Regions from separate parts of the Mesorhizobium sp. M0048 genome, predicted to be linked through region 2. Evidence: predicted binding sites of a transcription regulator. Region 2 holds the regulator's gene; the other holds the start of a gene.

Region 1 (7,612 bases), on a different contig from region 2:
TCGACTGGTCGAAAGCCAATGGCGGCAAGCTGAAATTCACCCGCTCGCCCGAGGAGGCCGTTCACGAGGCCGACTGCATCGTCACCGACTGCTGGGTGTCGATGGGCCAGGAGCACCGTGCCCGCGGCCACAATGTCTTCCTGCCCTATCAGGTCAATGCGGCACTGATGGCGAAAGCCAAGCCGGACGCGCTGTTCATGCACTGTCTGCCGGCGCATCGCGGTGAGGAGGTTACCGACGAGGTCATCGACGGACCGCATTCTGTGGTGTTCGATGAGGCCGAGAACCGGCTCCATGCCCAGAAGGCGGTCCTGGCCTGGTGCCTGGGCGCTTGATACGGGCCGCGATGATCCGGGCCGGCCTGATCTGCGCCGCCTTGATCCGGGCCGCCTTGATCTGGGCCGCCTTGATCCGGGAGTGGGTGGTGCCTATCTCAGGCGCATCACGCAAATCGAGCGCGTCTCGTCGCATGCGCCCCGGAGGGCGGCATCGCCGCGCCCCGGAGCTTTGTCATGTTGGAAACTCATCAATTGGCTGAACATAAACCCAAGCTCGGCGAATTCGGCTACGCCGGCGACGATCATGTCTTGCCGTTCGAGGTCGGCCCGCTCGACGTGCGCGGCCGCACCGTCCAGCTCGGGCCGATGCTCGACGCCATTCTCAGCCGCCACGACTATCCCGAGCCGGTCGCCCGGCTCCTGGCCGAAGCCTGTGTGCTGACGGTACTGCTCGGAACTTCGCTGAAATTCGAGGGCAAGTTCATTCTGCAGACCCGCACCGACGGGCCGGTCGACATGCTGGTCGCCGATTTCTCCACGCCGCACGCGCTGCGCGCTTATGCCCGCTTCGATGCCGACCGGCTGCAGGCTTTGACTTCTGCCGGCGAGACGTCACCGCAGACGCTGCTCGGCAGCGGCGTCCTGGCGCTGACCATTGACCAGGGCGCTCACACGCAGCGCTACCAGGGCATCGTCCAGCTCGACGGCGTCACACTGGAAGATGCCGCACGCACCTATTTCCGCCAGTCGGAGCAGATTCCGACGGACCTCCGCCTTTCGGTTGCCAAGCTTCTGACGCCCGGCGTCGGCGGTGCCCGCGAGCAATGGCGGGCCGGTGGCCTGCTGGCGCAATTCCTGCCGCAGTCGGCGGAGCGTATGCGCGTACCCGACCTTCCCGGTGGCGACGGCGATCCGCGTGAGGAAATCCATGACCCGACCGACAATTCCTGGCAGGAGCTGCTGGCGCTGCTTGGTACCATTGAACCGACCGAGCTGATCGATCCGACGATCGGCGCCGAACGGCTGCTTTACCGGCTTTTCCACGAGCATGGCGTCCGCGTGTTCGGCGGCGTGCCGGTCGCCGACCAGTGCTCATGCTCGAGGGAGAAGATCCGCGGCATTCTCGAAGGCTTTTCCGCCGAGGAGATCAGGGACAGCACCGAGGATGGCAGCATTCACGTCGCCTGCGAATTCTGCTCGAAGCAATATGACTTCGACCCGGCGGAGTTTGCAGCGGCTGGATGACGGCCCTCAATTGACGGTGCGCCGCGTGCCCGGCAAATCGAGCGAGAAGGCGGGGATGGCGACGTCGAACGTCTCGCCCCGCTTGTTGCGCATTGTGTAGTGCCCGACCATGATGCCGGACGGGGTCGAGAGCGGGCATCCGGACGTATACTGATAGCTGTCGCCGGGGTTGAGTCCGGGTTGCTCGCCGACGACCCCGGTGCCGCGCACTTCCTCGACTTTGCCGGTACCGTCGGTGATGTGCCAGTAGCGTGAAAGAAGCTGCACGAACTCATCCGACTGATTGTCGATGGTCACCTGGTAGCCCCAGACATAGCGGTTTTGCGGCGGATCGGAGTGATCCTCCAGATAGAACGGCCTGACCTGCACTTCGATGTTGCGGGTGACGGCGCTGTACATAAACTGCTCCAAAGCAATGTAGATGGAACTTTCGATGCTCAGCGCAGTTTGGTCAACGATGCGCAGCATCTTCTTGCCCGATCTCAAGCGCAGGTGCCGAAAAACAATGTCATTTGAGTGACACATGACAATGATGGTGTGCAGGCTTGTGCCGGACGACTCAGCGTTCTGTCGAATTGTTGAAAACGGCTGTCATGCGGCCGGCATTTCTGGAGTGACCAGATCTCGATGGAACCGACATACGCAGCCGCCCTCCTTTCCATAGCCCTCCTTCTTTCAAATCTCGCCAGCATCCTGTTAGCTTCGCAGAAGCTGAAGCGACCAGCCAGTATTGCACCGCCCGCGGCCAACGCGCCGCCGGTATCGATCGTCATCCCGGCGCGCGGCGTCGAGCCGTTTGCCGAAGAGACGCTGGAGCGCGCCTTCTCACTCGACTGGCCGCGCTACGAACTCATCTTCTGTGTCGCCCATGCCGACGACCCGGTGGTCAAGCCGATCACCGCCGCAATGGCGCGCTTTCCAGCTATTCGCGCCCGCCTTCTGGTCGGTGACGACCGCATCAGCGGCAATCCAAAACTCAACAATTGCGTGAAGGGTTGGGAGGCGGCGCGTTATCGCTGGGTCATCCTTGCCGATTCCAACGTGCTTATGCCGAGCGACTACGTCCAGTACCTGATGGCGGCGTGGCGGCACGACACTGGCCTCGTCTGCTCGACGCCGATCGGCTCGCGGCCGGACGGCTTCTGGGGGGAGGTCGAATGCGCCTTTCTCAACACGCTGCAGGCACGCTGGCAGTACGCTGGAGAGGCGCTCGGCCTCGGCTTCGCCCAGGGTAAGAGCATGTTGTGGAACAAGCCAATGCTCGATGCCAATGGCGGCATCCGCGCGCTTGCCGCCGAGATCGCCGAGGACGCCGCCGCGACCAAGCTGGTCAATGGGCTCGGACTGCGGGTCAATCTTGTCGCCTCTCCCTTCGAACAGCCGCTCGGCCGGCGCACGCTTGGCGAGATCTGGTCACGGCAGGCGCGCTGGGCGCGGCTGCGCCGCGTCACCTTTGCACTGTTCTTTGCCCCCGAAATCCTGATCGGCGCGGCACCGCCGCTAGTGCTTGCACTGATCGCTGCGGCTGACGCCGGCGTCAGCCTGCCGGCAACCGCCATCGCCGTGCTGGTCGCGGCCTACCTGCCGGAATGCGCCTTGGCCTCGGCCAAGGGATGGCACCTGTCGCCGCGCACGATCCCGGCGATGATGGCACGAGACCTGATGCTTCCCGCCATTTGGGCGCGCGGATGGCTGAGCGGCGCCGTCGACTGGCGCGGCAACGTGATGACTATCCAGACAAAGACTGTCGCGGAGCTGGAAGAGACCCCGTCCGGCGCCTGATCGGCACGTCCCCGCTGCCTCTGTTCGGCCCGCCCTTATCCGGCAACTCTCAGTGCCTGCTCGATGTCTTCGAGCAGGTCGTCGGCGTCCTCAAGGCCGACTGACAGCCTGAGCGTTCCCGGTCCGATGCCGAGCTCGGCGCGGGCTTCATCAGTCAAGTTCTTGTGTGTGGTCGTCGCCGGATGGGTGATCAGGCTCTTGGCGTCGCCGAGATTGTTGGAAATCAGCACGACGTCGAGTGCGTTCTGGAAGGCAAAGGCCGCCTGCTTGCCGCCCTTCACATCGAAGCAAATCAGCGTCGAGCCGCCTGACATCTGCTTCTTGACCACGGCCGCTTGCGGGTGGTCGGCGCGGCCGGGATAGATGACGCGGGCGATTTGCGGGCGCTCGGCCAGGAAATCCGCGATGCGGCCGGCACTTTCCGTCTGCTGGCGTACGCGTAGCGGCAGCGTCTCCAGGCCTTTCAGCAGCGTCCAGGCATTGAAGGGCGAGAGGCTGGGGCCGGTGTGGCGGAAATAGTCATGCAGATTCTCGTCGATCCATTTCTTGTCCGACAGAACGATGCCGCCAAGACAACGCCCCTGGCCGTCAATATGCTTCGTGGCCGAATAGACGACGATGTGGGCGCCGAGCTGCAGGGGTTTCTGCTGCAAGGGCGTAGCGAAGACATTATCGACGATCAGCCTGGCGCCGATCGAATTGGCAAGTGCCGCGACGGCGGCAATGTCGACTACCTCCAGCGTTGGATTGGTAGGGCTTTCCAGGAAAAACAGTTTGGTGTTTGGCTTGACCGCCTTTTCCCAATTGGCGATGTCGGTGCCGTCGACCAGCGTTGCCTCAATGCCGTATTTCGGCGCCAGCGTCTCGATCACCCAGCGGCAGGAGCCGAACAGCGCGCGCGCCGCCACGATATGGTCGCCCGCCTTGGCGCTACACAGCAGTGCTGCCGTCACCGCCGCCATGCCGGATGCCGTCGCGCGCGCGTCCTCGGCTCCTTCCAGCGCGCACATGCGTTTCTCAAACATGTCGACCGTCGGATTGGCATAGCGCGAATAGATGAAGCCCGGCTCCTCGCCCTTGAAGCGGGCCTCCGCCGCTTGCGCCGTCTCGTAGACATAGCCTTGGGTGAGATACATCGCCTCGGAGGTCTCGCCGAAGCCGGAACGCAGCGTCCCGGCATGCACGAGTGCGGTCTGAGGCTTCCAGTCGCGCTTCTTGGTCATCATTCCATCCAAACACCAAAATTGGTCCAAACAACAAAAAACCGGCCGCGAAAGTCGCAACCGGTCCATATGGCCTTGCGGCCGACGGTCCTTTAGCGACTTGTTTAACGTGGCTGCAAGCCGACCGGCCAAATCACCACGGGATAACGAGCTTTAGACCCGCGCCACGCTTGCGTCAATTGCCGGCATGATTAAGAGGGTTGTACCAAGCAGGTGCCAAAGGCGTCCACGGTCGGACCTGCGACAGAACAAGACCTCGCCCGGCCTTCGAACGGAGCCAGACCCTTGCGGCAGACAGGCATTCTTCCCGATCAGCATATTTCCGAGCTGTTCCAGACGGGCGCGCTGAAATCGCCGCGCATGCTCGATGCCGATCAGATCCAGCCGGCCAGCCTTGACCTCAGGCTCGGCGACAAGGCCTGGCGAGTGCGTGCTTCCTTCTTGCCCGGCCCGGACCACAGGGTTGTCGACAAGCTCGACCGGCTGAAGCTGCACGAGATCAACCTCGCCGAAGGTGCGGTGCTGGAAACCGGCTGCGTCTACATCGTGCCGCTGCTCGAAAGCCTGGCGCTGCCCGCCCATATTTCCGCCTCCGCCAACCCGAAAAGCTCGACCGGACGGCTCGATATCTTCACCCGCGTAATGACCGACCGTGGCCACGAGTTCGACAAGATCGCCGCTGGCTATGAAGGCCCGCTCTATCTGGAGGTCAGCCCGCGCACTTTCCCGATCATCGTGCGGACCGGCTCGCGGCTGTCGCAGATCAGGTTCCGCACCGGCAATGCGCTCTTGTCGGAAAGCGAGCTGCACGAGTTGCACCGCGCCGAAATGTTGGTCGCCACCGAACCACCCAACATCTCAGGCGGCGGAATCGCGCTGTCGATCGATCTCGACGGCGACAAGGACGGGCTGGTCGGCTATCGCGGCAAGCACCACACCGGCCTGGTCGACGTCGACAAGCGCGCCGCGCAGGATGTCGTCGATTTCTGGGAGCCGCTCTACAAAAGCGGCGCCGGCGAGCTGGTGCTCGATCCGGACGAATTCTACATCTTGGTGTCGCGCGAGGCGGTCCATGTGCCGCCACTCTACGCCGCCGAAATGACGCCTTTCGACCCGCTGGTCGGCGAGTTCCGCGTCCATTATGCCGGTTTCTTCGACCCGGGTTTCGGCCATTCGGCGTCGGGCGGCACCGGCAGCCGGGCGGTGCTCGAGGTGCGTAGCCACGAAGTGCCGTTCATCCTCGACCACGGCCAGATCGTCGGACGGTTGGTCTACGAGCACATGCTGAAACGGCCGCAGGCGCTCTACGGCACAGATCTCGGCTCGAACTATCAGGCGCAGGGCCTGAAACTGTCCAAGCATTTCCGCGCCGCGCGATGAGTTTGGAACTGCCAATCTCCCCCACGAGGGGGGAGATCACGCTGTCATCGACGCCTCAAAGCGCCTTCACCGCCACCTTCACCGGCTGCTCGATTTCAAGCGGGTTGCGCAGCGGCAGGCCGAAATCCTGCGCCTCGATTTCGAATACGTCACCGGCCTCGGTCCTGATGCCGTCGGCGAAGGACAGTGTTGCCGTGCCGAACATGTGTACATGCACATCACCCGGCTGGCGGAAGGCCGAGTATTTGAAGTGGTGATGCTCGAGATTGCCAATGGTGTGCGACATGTTCGCCTCGCCCGACAGGAACGGCTTTTCCCAAAGCAGCTTGCCGTCGCGCAGGATGCGTGAAGCGCCGCGGATATCGGACGGCAGGTCGCCGATCAGGATCTCCGGGCCGAACGAAGCGTTACGCAGCTTGGAATGGGCGAGGAAGAGATAGTTCACACGCTCGGTGACGTGGTCGGAAAACTCGTTCGACAGGGTGAAGCCGACGCGGAATGGGGCGCCGTCGTCGCCGATCACATAGATACCGGCGATTTCCGGCTCCTCGCCGGCATCCTGGGCGAAGGCCGGCGACACAAGCGCCGCACCGGGCGCCACCGCCATAGTGCCGTTGCCCTTGTAGAACCATTCCGGCTGCACGCCGATCTGGCCCTTCGCCGGCTTGCCACCCTCAAGCCCCATGCGGAACATCTTCATGGAATCGGTCAGCTGTTCCTCGCCGTCCGTGCTGAGCTTCTTGTGCATGGAATCGCGGGTCGCGGCGGAGCCGAGATGCGTCAGCCCGGTGCCGGTGAGATGGAGATGCGCCGGATCGGGATGGTTGATCGGCGACAGCAGTCGTCCCTTCTTGTAGGCTGCGTCCAGATCGATGGTTTCGCCGAAGCCCTTGCGCTCGATCAGGGCGACAAGCCCGCTGCCGGTGCGCGCGGCTTCCATCGCCAGCGAATAGACGCTGCGCGCGCCGTTGATGACGCGGGTCTTGCCGCCGTTGCGGGCAACGACGCGGATCGTCTCGGCGTCGTCGAGGATCTGTGAGATCAGCATGGTAACCCTCTCTGAATTGCGGGCTTGGCGTGCCTTTCTTGGCAAACCCTGCCCGGCGCGGCTCGGACCGTTGTCCGCGCCTCGATTGAAATTCTTCGTCCGGATTGCGCTCGCGGATCAGGTCCCTCGAGGGACTTCTTTGCGCCGCCCGGCAGCGCCGCGATGTGACCCGTATGCCTCCTGGTTGCCTCTCAAGCCTTGTTCTTGTTGTAGACGTCGAAGACGACGGCGCCGAGCAGCACCAGGCCTTTGACCACCTGCTGCCAGTCGACATTGACGCCCATGATCGACATGCCGTTGTTCATGACGCCCATGATGAAGCCGCCGACCACCGCGCCGATGACCTGGCCGACGCCGCCCATCGCCGAAGCGCCACCGATGAACACCGCGGCGATGACGTCGAGCTCGCTGCCGAGGCCGGCCGCCGGCACAGCCTGCCCCAGGCGCGCTGCGATAATCAGGCCGCCGAGTGCCGACAGCACGCCCATATTGATGAACACCATCAACGTCAGCCGTTCGGTCTTGATGCCCGATAGCTGGGCTGCCTTGGCATTGCCGCCCATCGCATAGATGCGGCGGCCGATCGTCATGCGTTTGGTAACGAAGACGAACAACGCGATCAGCACACCCATCACCATGAGAACGATGGGGAGGCC
Region 2 (7,612 bases):
GATCGCCTCATAGGCCCGCTCCTGATAGCGGGCCACCAGCGCGATGGCGCCCGCAAGCAGCAGTCCGAACAATCCGAGCATCACCGGGATGGCGCGCGAGGAAGGTTGCGAGAAAGCACTTGTCGGCCTGAACAGGACGACCCACGGCCGGCCGGCGACGGTGATCTTGCGGGTGACCAGCAGCCTGTCGCCGAGGCTCGAAACAGGCGGCGTTTCCGATTGGAACAGCAGGTTGTCGCTGTCAACTGTGCCGTCATAGATCTCGGTGTTGACCGGCAGCAATGGTGCCCGACTGAGCGCAGCCTGGAACAGGTCACGGGCGCGGAAGGCCGCATAAAGGAAGCCGGCAGTCGAGGATCTCGTCGCGTTCACGGCGTCCGGCGCGGTTTCGACATTGAGCCGGACGAAGACGAGGAACCCGGTAAAGGTCTGCGCGGCACCCGTATCCTTGCCGAGCTGCACGAGCCCGCTGGCGTGCTGCTGATCGTCGGCCATCGCCTTTTCGATCGCCTCGCGCCGCGCCGGCCCGGTGAACATGTCGTAGCCGATGCTGGATTGGTTGGACGGATCCAGCGGTTCGAACAGCACGATGGGCGTACGCCACGGTAAGTTCGTGTCGGGGTAGATCGGATGGCTTGCGCCGTGATCGTGCAGGATGTCGCGCTCGACCGCCGCCTCGTTGCCAGTTTTCGCCAGGCGGAGGAAACCGATGCCGCGCAGGCCGGCGAAATTATTGTCGATGTCGAGCGCGTTGAAGAAAGCCTTGAACTCGCCTTGCGAGATACCGCCATTGCGAGCGTCGAACAGCGCTCGCGTTGAGCGCAGCAGCGACAGGTCCAGGTCGATGCGGCTTTCGATCCGGTTAAGCGCGTCGTCCGCCGTCGCCTCGAATTTTATGCGGGCCGCCTCCTGGGTGGCAAAATAGGCAAAGCCCGCCATCGTCAGGCTGATCAGCGCGACGGCGATAAAAGCGACGGTCGGAAACAGCTTCTTCAATTGCTGATACGTCCCGTGGACGGTTCGGCATCTTTTATGGGCAAGTCCCGACGCCAACACAATGCCCAGGCCAAAGCATGGTGACGGCTGGCACATTTTGGCGGCTTGTGATTAGCCGGCTAATTCTCGTTCATGCGGCGATCTTCAGCGCGCCCGGCCCCGGAATGGCGCCGGGTGGGCACTTGCCGAGGATGATCATGCCGAGCACTTCGTCCTGGGTGACGTCGGTTGTGCGCGCCGTGCCGACAACCCGACCGTTCTTCATGACGCAGACACGGTCGGCAAGCTCGAACACGTCGTGAATATCATGGCTGATCAGGAAGATGCCGATGCCGTCGGCCTTGAGCTGCTTGACCAGTTCGCCGACCTGCGCCGTCTCTTGCGGCCCGAGTGCCGCCGTCGGCTCGTCCATGATCAGAATGCGAGCATTGAACAGGATGGCGCGGGCGATCGCCACCGACTGCCGCTGCCCGCCCGAAAGCTTTACCACCGGCTCCTTGAAGCGTTGGAAACGCGGATTGAGCCTGCCCATCACCTTGCGCGCCTCGGCCTCCATGGCGACGTCGTCGAGCGTACCCCAGCCGGTCATCAGCTCGCGGCCGAGAAAAAGGTTGGCGGCCGCATCGACATTGTCGGCCAGCGCCAGCGTCTGATAGATCGTCTCGATGCCGTACTTCTTGGCGTCGCGAGGGTTGGAGATCGAAGCCTCCTCGCCGTTGACGAAAATCTGGCCCGCATCGCGCTTGTAGGCGCCGGACAGGATTTTTATCAACGTCGATTTGCCGGCACCGTTGTGGCCGAGCAAAGCCATCACCTCGCCCGGGAAAAGATCGACCGAGGCATCGTCGACGGCGCGAATGCCGCCGAAGGCGATCGAGATGTTGCGCATGTCGATCAGCGGCGTGCCCGTGGGAGCGGTCTTGTCGGCCATGATCGTTCCTCCTCCCTAAACGCGTTTGCGATAGACGGTATCGAGCCAGACCGCGAGCACCAGCACGGCACCGACGACGATGCTCTGCAGCGGTGAATCGATGCCGAGCAGCACCATGCCGGATTGCAGCGACTGCATCAAAAGGGCGCCGAGCATGGCGCCGAGCACCGTGCCGGAGCCGCCTGCAAGTGACGTGCCGCCGATGACCGCGGCGGCGATGACCAGCAGTTCGTCTAGCGTGCCCAGCGCATTGGTCGACGAGTTCTGCCTGGCTGACGAGATCGCCGCGGCGATCGTTGCCAGCACGCCCATGATCATGAACACCTTCATGGTCACCCAACGCGTGTTGATACCGGCAAGGTTGGCGGCTTCCGGATTGCCGCCGATGGCGAAGACATAGCGGCCGAAACGGGTACGCTTGGTGATGAAGGTCATGATCAGCCCGACGGCCACAGCCATCAGCACGGGTATGGCGATGCCATGGGCGATGAACAGCCCGCCTTCGGGAACTGTTATATTGTTGGCCGCCGCGTATCTGTTCACGATGCCGACCGGCCAAGGATAGGAATTGGCGAGCCATATGGCGCCCATGATGACAGCGCAGGTGAGGACACCGAGGAACGTCTCGGCCCAGATCGGGCGCAACGGAAAGCGGAACCGCTTGCGCTGCACCCGTCCGTTGAGCAGCATGAACACAACCGCCAGGCACGCGATAATTCCGACGATCCAGCTCCATCGCGCGCCGATCGAACCCGCCGGCCCACCGCCCATCAGCTGGAAAGTGGCATCAAGCGGCGCAATCGTCTGACCGCTGGCGACCCACCATGCGGCACCCCGCCAGACCAGAAGGCCGCCCAGCGTCACGATGAAGGCCGGCACCTCGAGGTAAGCGATGATGTATCCCTGGAACGCTCCGATCAGAAGGCCGAGCGCCAGGCCAATGGCCAGCGCCAGGATCCAGATCCAGGGGTTGCCGAGTTGTAGACCGATCATTCGCACCAGGAAATGCACCTGCGCAAAGCCCATGACCACGCCGATCAGGCCTTCGGCGGAACCGACCGACAGGTCGATATTGCGCATGACGATAACCAGCACCATTCCGGCGGCCATTATGGCCACGGCGGAAGTCTGCACCGAGAGGTTCCAGAGATTGCGTGGCGTCAGGAAAGTCCGGCTGTCGAAGTCGAACGGATTGACGCCGAGCCGTACGCTGGAAACGACATGCAGGCCGACCCAGATGACCAACAGCGCGCCGACCATGCCGAGCATGCGGGTGTCGATCTCGGTTGCCTTGAGAAACCGGGCAACGATGCCGAGCTCGGATTCCCGCGCCCGGTCTGCCGTGCTGTCGACCGGCGTGTTGGAAGTCGTGTCGGTCATCATGTTTCTCCCGCCGGGTTGCCGTCTGCCGCGGATGCCGGAAGCAGCCTAGAAGTTATCCGCCGGAAGCGGAAAAACAATTCTTTTTGAAAAAACGCCGCGGCGAGCGGCCGCGGCGTTCGGACTTCTCGGAAACGTCGGCTCAGTTGCAGACCGCAACAGTGCCAGCCGCCACGCCGGCGCAGACCTCTTCTTTCTTGATCCAGCCGGCGTCGATGACGACGTTGAGGTTATCCTTGGTGATGGCGACCGGAGTCAGGAACAGCGACTTGACCGTGTTGCCGCCGGGCGTGGTGAAATCCTTCACGCCGGCAATGTCGGTCATCTGCTTGCCGTCGGCAAGCTGCGAGGCGATCTCGGCGGCGTTCTTGCCGAGCTCGCGCGCGTCCTTCCACACCGACACGGTCTGTGTGCCAAGCGCGATGCGGTTCAGTGCGGCGTGGTCGCCGTCCTGGCCCGAGACCGGAACCGATCCGGCCAGCCCTTGCGCCGTCAGCGCGGCGACGACGCCACCGGCGGTGCCGTCATTGGCCGCGACCACGGCATCGACCTTGTTGTCGTTGGCGGTCAGGAACTGTTCCATGTTCTTCTGAGCGTTGGCCGGCAGCCAGCCGTCCGTATAGGCCTCGCCGACATTCTTGATCTTGCCGCTGTCGATGGCCTCCTTCAGCACCTCCATCGAACCGGCAAACAGGAAATCGGCATTCGGATCGGAACCCGAACCCTTGATGAAGACGTAGTTGCCTTCCGGCTTCACCTTGAAGACTTCGCGGGCCTGCATGCGGCCGACTTCCTTGTTGTCGAAGGTCAGATAGAACACGTCCTTGTTCTCGATCAGCCGGTCATAGCCGACGACCGGGATGCCTTCGTCCAGTGCCTTCTGCACGGCCGGCCCGATGGCCGAGGCATCCTGTGCCAGGATGATCAGCGCATTGGCACCCTGCGAGATCAGGCTCTCGACGTCGGTGAGCTGCTTGCCGGGGTTGGACTGTGCGTCGGCGGAAATATACTTGTCGCCGGCGGCCTCGATGGCCGCCTTCATTGCGGCCTCGTCGGTCTTCCAGCGCTCTTCCTGGAAGTTCGACCAGGAAACGCCGATGACCTTGTCTTTCGCCTGCGCCACCGACGCCAGCGCCAGCGTCATGGCGACACCCGCCAGAATGGCGGTCGTGAATTTCTTCATCATATCCTCCCTGCGCCGCGTACGGCGTGACCAATTGCTCAACGACCAGCTTAGAAGCTCTAATTTTTTCGAGCCTCGAAAAAATACTGGCCCGATCTCCGGCTGCTGTCAACATCGATTGTGATGGATTTTGATGACTGTGCGAGTTTTTTCGAGCGTCGGAATAAACGATGACAGCGCCACCTGCATCTGACACTATTTGCCGCATCCGACACTATTTGTCGGACATTACCGACGGCTTCCGGTTCATGAGCGGCCGCGGCAACCGGGAGGAAAGCAAAACGATGTCGGTCGGAATCCGCCACGACGATTTGCGCCGGCGCAACCGGGCGATGGTGATCTCGGCGGTGCGCCGGGCCGGCCAGCCGTCGCGTACGGAGATCGCAGCCACCACCGGCCTCAGTCATTCAACCATATCGGCGATCTCCTCCGACCTGATACGGGAAGGCATCCTCGCCGAGAGCAAGGCAAGTGAGGCCGTTTCGTTGAAACGCGGTCGTCCGCAGGTCGGCCTCGCCCTCAACCCGGAAGCGGCGGCGGTGCTGACCGTGGTGTTGTCACTGAATTTCCTGTCGGCCGCCATTATCGACTATGCGGGACAGGTGGTCGCCGAGGAACAGCGCCGGCTGGACACGCTGACCATGCCGCGCGACGAGCTGATCCGCGAATGCATGGCCATCGTCCGGCGCCGGCTCGAGGACCCAGACCTTGACGCCCGCAGTGTCGCCCGCATCGCCCTGGCGATTCAGGGCATTACCGACTCCCCTGCACGCGCCATGCTGTGGTCGCCGATCACGCCGCAGACCGACATCGCCTTTGCCGACATGCTGGAAGACGAATTCGGTATCCCGGCCACGGTGGAGAACGACTGCAATATGATGGCGGTGGCTTTGCGCTGGCGCGATCCGGATCGCTATCGCGACGACTTCATCGCCATCCTGCTTTCGCATGGCATCGGTATGGGGCTTGTGCTGAAGGGCGAACTGTTCACCGGGACGCATTCCTCGGGCGGCGAATTTGGCCACATGATCCATCGTCCGGGCGGAGCGCTCTGCCGTTGCGGGCGGCGCGGCTGCATCGAAGCCTATGCCGGCAACTATGCCATCTGGCGCAACGCCAGGCAGATGAGCGAAGACAGCGAACCTATCGCCGACGTCAGCGACGCCGACATGCGCGCGCTGGCCGCCCGCGCGCGCGAGAAGGATGGGCCGGAACGCGAGGCCTACCGCAAGGCCGGCGAAGCGCTGGGTTTCGGTCTCGGCTCGCTGTTCGCGCTGATCGATCCGGCACCGGTCGCGATGGTCGGCGCCAGTGCCGCCGCCTTCGATCTGATCGAGCCGGCCTTGCGCAAGGCCATCGCCCAGACCGCCGGCGGCCAGCACTCGGGCTCGATCTCCTTCGATACCGAGCCGAACGAATTGCCGCTGATCCGCGAAGGCTGCGCGATGCGGGCGTTAAGCTTCGTCGACCAGGAGATTTTCGCGCCGGGCGCGCAAATGAGGCCCGGCGTCAGAAAGAACGTCGCCTGACCAGGCGGGTCAATCTTCCCTGATCGCATAGCCGGCACCGCGGATGGTGCGGATGACATCCGGCATGCGGCCGTTATTGACGGCTTTACGCAGCCGCCCGACATGGACGTCGACGGTGCGTTCGTCGATGTAGATCGTCTCGCCCCAGACATTATCGAGCAACTGGCTACGCGAGAAGACGCGGCCCGGATGCCGCATCATGAACTCGAGCAACCGGAATTCGGTCGGCCCGAGCCTGATTTCGCTCTTCTTGCGATAGACCCTGTGCGATTCGCGATCGAGCACGATGTCGCCGACCTTCAGCACGCTGGACAGCACTTCCGGCTTGGCGCGCCGCAGCAGCGCCTTGACCCTGGCCATGAATTCCGGCGTCGAAAACGGTTTGACGAGATAGTCGTCGGCGCCGGTCGAAAGACCGCGCACCCGATCGCTCTCCTCGCCGCGCGCGGTCAGCATGATGATCGGCAGCCGCTCGGTTTCGGGGCGCACGCGCAACCGGCGGCAGAGCTCGATGCCGGAAACCGCCGGTATCATCCAGTCGAGCACCAGAAGGTCGGGCACATTCTCCTGCAAACGGATCTCGGCTTCGTCGCCGCGTGTCACCACCTCGACCTGGTAGCCTTCGGATTCGAGATTGTAGCGGAGCAGCACGCCCAACGGCTCCTCGTCCTCCACCACCATTATGCGTGGTGCGATCATCGGCTGGGCACCCCCATCATGTCACCGGCGCGGACATTGTCGTTTCGTCCTGCTTCGGACGATTGACCGGCAATTGTTCGCCGGTCAGCACATAATACGCATTTTCGGCGATGTTGGTGACATGGTCGCCGATCCGCTCGAGATTCTTGGCGCAGAACAGCAGATGCGTGCAAGCAGTGATGTTGCGCGGATCTTCCATCATGTAGGTTAACAGCTCGCGGAACACGGACGTGTATTTGACGTCGATACGCTCGTCGGCGGCGCGCAGCTTGGCCAAGGCGGCCGCATCGCCTGCAGCATACTCCTCGATGACGCCCTGCACCTGGATGAGCACTAGCTGCGCCATCGCATCGATGGAATGCGATAGGTCGCGCGGCGTGGCGCTGAGGCCGACCGCGCTCACACGCTTGGCGATATTCTTGGCAAGGTCGCCGATGCGTTCGAGGTCGCCGGCCATGCGGATCGCTCCGACGACATGGCGCAGATCGTGAGCCATTGGCTGGCGCTTGGCGATCAGGGTGATGGCGCGATCGTCCAGTTCGCGTTGACGCGCATCCATGATGGCGTCGTCGGAGACGACGCGTTGCGCCAGCACGTTATCGGAATTCAACAGGGCCTTGGTCGCCCCGCCGACCATCGAACCGGCGAGGTCGGCCATGTCGCGGATCAGCTTGCTGATCTGCTCGAGATCCTCGTCGAAAGAAGCGACTGTGTGTTCGCCCATGGTCCTGTCCTCATATGCATGATCGGAACGGCTCAGCCGAAGCGGCCAGTGATGTAGTCCTGCGTGCGCTTCTCGCGGGGCGACGTGAATATCTTCTCGGTCCGGTCGAACTCGACCAGTTCACCCAGATACATGAAGGCGGTCTGGCGCGACACGCGCGCCGCTTGCTG

Evidence for each region. Region 2 encodes PhoB, which activates phosphate uptake and scavenging genes when phosphate is short. Its sites were predicted from a motif close to TGTCATNNANCTGTCAT; they were not measured.
Region 1: a site for PhoB is predicted at 2,030-2,046, ahead of NKJ84_RS09095 (ceramide glucosyltransferase). Genes of this name have one in related genera too.

What each region holds. Positions count from the first base shown of each region.
Region 1 is NZ_JAMYUV010000006.1:195,222-202,833, forward strand. Features, by position in the region: gene argF (ornithine carbamoyltransferase) at 1-335, shown strand, start outside; gene NKJ84_RS09085 (Hsp33 family molecular chaperone) at 513-1,523, shown strand; gene apaG (Co2+/Mg2+ efflux facilitator ApaG/CorD) at 1,530-1,922, opposite strand; gene NKJ84_RS09095 (ceramide glucosyltransferase) at 2,151-3,305, shown strand; gene NKJ84_RS09100 (O-succinylhomoserine sulfhydrylase) at 3,341-4,531, opposite strand; SAM riboswitch at 4,601-4,678, opposite strand; gene NKJ84_RS09105 (2'-deoxycytidine 5'-triphosphate deaminase) at 4,814-5,908, shown strand; gene araD1 (AraD1 family protein) at 5,964-6,956, opposite strand; gene mmsB (multiple monosaccharide ABC transporter permease) at 7,148-7,612, opposite strand, start outside.
Region 2 is NZ_JAMYUV010000001.1:258,335-265,946, reverse strand. Features, by position in the region: gene NKJ84_RS01370 (CHASE domain-containing protein) at 1-996, opposite strand, end outside; gene NKJ84_RS01365 (ATP-binding cassette domain-containing protein) at 1,127-1,927, opposite strand; gene NKJ84_RS01360 (sugar ABC transporter permease) at 1,943-3,307, opposite strand; gene xylF (D-xylose ABC transporter substrate-binding protein) at 3,450-4,490, opposite strand; gene NKJ84_RS01350 (ROK family protein) at 4,775-6,019, shown strand; gene phoB (phosphate regulon transcriptional regulator PhoB) at 6,029-6,718, opposite strand; gene phoU (phosphate signaling complex protein PhoU) at 6,735-7,442, opposite strand; gene pstB (phosphate ABC transporter ATP-binding protein PstB) at 7,475-7,612, opposite strand, start outside.